DNA from 2 places in the Pseudomonas sp. NFACC43 genome. Region 2 is predicted to be linked to the other one. Evidence: predicted binding sites of a transcription regulator. Region 2 holds the regulator's gene; the other holds the start of a gene.
The links. Region 2 encodes FliA, which starts transcription of late flagellar genes. Its sites were predicted from a motif close to CTAAAGTTTNNNNNNNNNNNGCCGNTAA; they were not measured.

Region 1 (2,460 bases), on a different contig from region 2:
TCAGCACCAGGCCGACACCCGTGGATACCAGCAGGGCCAACAGGGGCGACAGCGTATCGCTCACCCCGCGCAACAGCTGGGTGAACAGCACGAACACCAGCAGTATCGGCAGGATCCACATCATGACCCGGGCATAGGACACGGCATCGTCCAGCACATCCGCCGGTGTCCCCAGGCCGTGCAAGGCATCGCGGGCGAAGACGCTGCCAAGCACCGCCGCCACCAGCCCGATGATCGCCCCCAGCAGCAACGTCGCGCCGGCGATCGCCTTCACCTTGCCGGTTTCCTGGGCGCCATAGGCCTGCCCGATCAACACCCCGGCGCCCGCCCCCAGGCCGATCACCAGCGCGATGAAGAAAAACAGCACGGGGAACATGCCCGACACCGCCGCCAATGCCTGGGTCCCGAGCATCTGGCCGATGTAGATGCTGTTGAACGTACCGGACATCGATTGCAGGAAATTGGAGAGGACCATCGGGGTCAGGAACAGCAGGTAGGTTTTCCAGAGTGGCTGGGCAGGCATGGGGGCTCGTAATGGCAGGTTCGAAAATTCCGTGCCGGTAATTTAGCTCAATCCCTGACCGTGGCGAGGGGATTCATCCCCGCTGGGTCGCGAAGCGCCCCCCCTGCAAACTGCCTGACGCACTTGAGGGCAGCTTTGCCCCCAACGGGGATGAATCCCCTTGCCAGCGGTTACGCTCACCTCGGTGGTCACCTTCGTCAGTCCGATTCGACATTTCGCAGACTGGGTCTAATCTGAAGTAGCACAGTGCCACACCTTTGGCAGGCTGCCGACTGCGGAACCGGACGACCGGTCTTCAAGTTGGATCCGAGTTCGCAGATAACCAGTTAGTCGCCAACATCCTGCAAGCAATATTGTTCAAGGACCGAACCATGACGTCGTACCCACACGGTCATTCCTCTGTTCCAACCCAGCCTCGTATCCTCTGGAGCCCCGTGCTCGTGGCCATCGCCGCAGTCGCCGGCGTGCTGCTGATCAACGGTGCGGGCGCACAGAATATTGGCTTGAGCGCGGTCCTCCTGGTCCTCGGTATCGGTTCCGGGGTGTGGAGCGCGCGAGCCCTGGGTCGTCAGCTCGCCCCCGTCATCGCTGCCGACGCGTCCCGACGCGAACTGCAGGCGGCCCAACACGATGCCCATGCGTCCAGCGCGCAGCTCAACGAAGTCATCCTCGGTGCCATGCCTATCTGGGCCAGGCAAGTGGAAAGCTCCCGGCAGCAGACCGAAACCGCGATCGTTTCGCTGACCAGCCGCTTCACCGGCATCTCGTCACGCCTGGAAGAAACCGTGCACGCCTCGCAACTGGCGGCCGGTGAGCTGGCCGGCAACGGCAGTGGCGGCGCCGTCCAGGTACTGGCCCAGAGCGAAGGCGAACTGGTCCAGGTCATCAACTCCTTGAAGGCTACCCAGGCCAGCCGCGACGAAACCCTGGCCCAGGTGCGCAACCTCACTGCCTACACCGGCGAACTGCGGACCATGGCCGCCGATGTTGCCGCGATCGCCGCTCAGACCAACCTGCTGGCACTCAACGCCGCCATCGAAGCCGCCCGTGCCGGGGAAGCCGGTCGCGGATTCGCGGTGGTGGCCGATGCCGTGCGCAGCCTGTCGAGCAAGTCCAGCGAGACCGGCCAGCAAATGTCGGCCAAAGTCGACATCATCAATACCGCCATCACCCAGTTGGTCCAGGCCGCGTCCAGCGGTGCGGACCAGGACAGCCAGTCGGTGTCCATTTCCGAGGACAGCATCCAGCGCGTGCTCGAACGCTTCAAGAGCGTGACCGGACGACTCGCCGAATCGGCCGACCTGCTGCAGCAGGAAAGCTTCGGTATCCGCGACGAGCTCACCGAAGTGCTGGTCAGCCTGCAATTCCAGGATCGGGTCAGCCAGATCCTCAGCCACGTGCGCGACAACATCGAGGACCTGCATGTGCACATCCAGCAGGCCACCCAGTCGCCCGACCAGGCTGTCCCCATCGATGCCCGCCAATGGCTGGCCCGCATGGAAACCACCTACGCCACCGACGAGCAGCGCCGAAATCACCACGGCGACGCCGGCGCGCAGCAGACTTCACAGGAAATAACCTTCTTTTAGGAGAGCCGTTCATGGCTAAAAGTGTATTGGTTGTCGACGACTCCGCGAGCGTTCGGCAGGTTGTCGGCATCGCGTTGAAAAGTGCCGGCTACGACGTGATCGAGGCCAGCGATGGCAAGGATGCGCTGGGCAAGCTCAACGGCCAGAAAGTGCACCTGATCATCAGCGACGTGAACATGCCGAACATGGATGGCATCACCTTCGTCAAGGAGGTCAAGAAACTGGCCAGCTACAAATTCACGCCGATCATCATGCTGACCACCGAATCCCAGGAAGCGAAGAAGCAGGAAGGCCAGGCCGCAGGCGCCAAGGCCTGGGTGGTCAAGCCGTTCCAGCCGGCGCAGATGC
Region 2 (2,460 bases):
TCCTGGGCCAGCAGAATGTCGTTGAGGTTGTTCGCCACGGCGCGGTTGTCGGCGCTGCTGCGTGTCAGAAAACCGTCGACACGGCGAGCCAGCTCCCGGAATTCCTGAGCCCCGACCTCCCGCCGCATGAACCGACCCCAATCGGCGCTCAGGGCCTGGGCTTCGTCGCCCAGGCCGTTGACCAGGGGCGTAGCGCTTTCCACCAGGTCCATGGTGCGGTTGGCCGCGGCCTCGGTCAGCTTGACCACGTAGGACAGGCGCTCGGTCGCGTCGGTGATCTGCGAGACCTCCTCGGCCTGCGGCATGTTCGGGTCGATCTGGAAATTGACGATTGCGCTGTGCAGTTCACGGGTGAGCTTGCCGACTTCCTGGTACAGACCACGATCCCGGGTCTGGTTGAGCTCGTGGATCATCTGGACAGCGTCGCCGAAGCGGCCTTTTTCAAGGCTATCGACCAGTTCGCGGGCATGTTTTTTCAGGGTCGATTCGAAATCGCCCATTGAAGATTCGTTATGCTCCATAGCTCCCCCGTGGCGCCATTAACCGATGCGTTCGAAGATTTTCTCGATCTTCTCTTTCAACGCCTGGGCCGTGAAGGGTTTGACCACATAGCCGTTCACACCGGCCTGGGCCGCTTCGATGATCTGCTCGCGCTTGGCTTCGGCGGTGACCATCAGCACGGGAAGGTGCTTGAGTTTTTCATCGGCGCGTACATGACGCAGCAAGTCGATACCGGTCATGCCGGGCATGTTCCAGTCAGTCACCAGAAAGTCGATGCTCCCGCTGTTGAGGACCGGGATGGCGGTGGTGCCATCGTCGGCCTCAACCGTGTTGGTGAACCCAAGGTCACGCAACAGGTTCTTAATGATCCGCCGCATCGTTGAAAAATCGTCAACGATGAGGATTTTCATGTTCTTGTCCAATTCGACCTCCAAGCAGTCTTAAACGTGTCCAGCACCTGAACGCGCCATTTCAATCAATCCGGCACAACACTCGACAACGGTCCGGTGCGCACCGTACGGCGACTGATGGGAACTTGCCCCGCCAACCTCGTCCGCTGCGCTCCCCTGCCCGCTGTCAGCGCGCTCGCCACTCCCCCAAACGCCCCCGCAAACGGGCCGCGCACTGGCTGTGTAACTGGCTGACCCGCGATTCGCTGACCCCCAGGACCTCACCGATTTCCTTGAGGTTCAGCTCTTCGTCGTAGTACAGCGCCAAGACCAGTCGCTCACGCTCCGGCAAATTGGCAATCGCATCCGCCAACGCACTCTGGAAACGTTCATCTTCCAGGTCACGCGACGGCTCCATATAGGCACTTGCGCCATCCTCATGCAGCCCTTCGTGCTCGCCGTCCTGCAACAGGTCGTCGAAACTGAACAGGCGGCTGCCCAGGGTATCGTTCAAAATCCCGTAATAATCGTCGAGACTCAACTGGAGTTCGGCCGCAACCTCGTGATCTTTAGCGTCACGTCCGGTTTTAGATTCGATGGCGCGAATCGCGTCACTGACCATTCGGGTATTACGGTGTACCGAACGCGGTGCCCAATCGCCCTTGCGGACCTCATCGAGCATCGCGCCACGAATGCGGATACCGGCATAGGTCTCGAAACTGGCACCCTTGCTGGCGTCGTATTTGTTCGCCACTTCGAGCAGGCCGATCATGCCTGCCTGGATCAGGTCTTCGACCTGGACACTGGCCGGCAGGCGCGCCAGCAAGTGATAGGCAATGCGCTTGACCAGGGGCGCGTAACGCTCGATCAATTCGTATTGGGCGTCCCGTGCCGATTTCTTGTAGAGATGGTTGTAACCGCTGGCTGTCATAACACGGGCCCTGCTGTTTGTTGCACGAGACGCTCGACGAAAAATTCCAGATGCCCGCGTGGGTTGGCCGGCAGTGGCCAGGTATCGACCTTCTGGGCGATCGCCTTGAACGCCAGCGCGCATTTGGAACGTGGAAAGGCTTCATAGACGGCACGTTGCTTCTGGACGGCCTTGCGTACGCTTTCGTCGTAGGGCACGGCCCCCACGTATTGAAGCGCAACGTCCAGGAAGCGATCCGTGACCTTGGTCAACTTGGCGAACAGGTTGCGTCCCTCCTGTGGGCTCTGGGCCATGTTGGCCAGGACGCGGAAGCGGTTCATGCCATAGTCGCGGTTCAGTAGCTTGATCAGGGCATAGGCGTCGGTGATGGACGTCGGTTCGTCGCAGACCACCAGCAACACCTCCTGGGCGGCGCGTACGAAACTGACGACCGAGTCACCGATACCGGCCGCGGTATCGATCACCAGCACATCGAGGTTATCGCCAATGTCGCTGAATGCCTGGATCAGGCCGGCGTGCTGGGCCGGGGTCAGATGAACCATGCTCTGGGTGCCGGAGGCGGCCGGCACGATGCGAATCCCGCCGGGCCCTTGCAGCAGCACGTCGCGCAATTCGCAGCGACCTTCGATGACGTCCGCC

Region 1: the regulator FliA is predicted to act here: its motif matches at 818-845, upstream of BT179_RS06980 (methyl-accepting chemotaxis protein).

The regions. Positions count from the first base shown of each region.
Region 1 is NZ_FPKK01000003.1:33,686-36,145, forward strand. Features, by position in the region: gene BT179_RS06975 (MATE family efflux transporter) at 1-523, opposite strand, end outside; gene BT179_RS06980 (methyl-accepting chemotaxis protein) at 895-2,112, shown strand; gene BT179_RS06985 (response regulator) at 2,124-2,460, shown strand, end outside.
Region 2 is NZ_FPKK01000001.1:828,654-831,113, forward strand. Features, by position in the region: gene BT179_RS03580 (protein phosphatase CheZ) at 1-521, opposite strand, end outside; gene BT179_RS03585 (chemotaxis response regulator CheY) at 540-911, opposite strand; gene fliA (RNA polymerase sigma factor FliA) at 1,078-1,821, opposite strand; gene fleN (flagellar synthesis regulator FleN) at 1,818-2,460, opposite strand, start outside.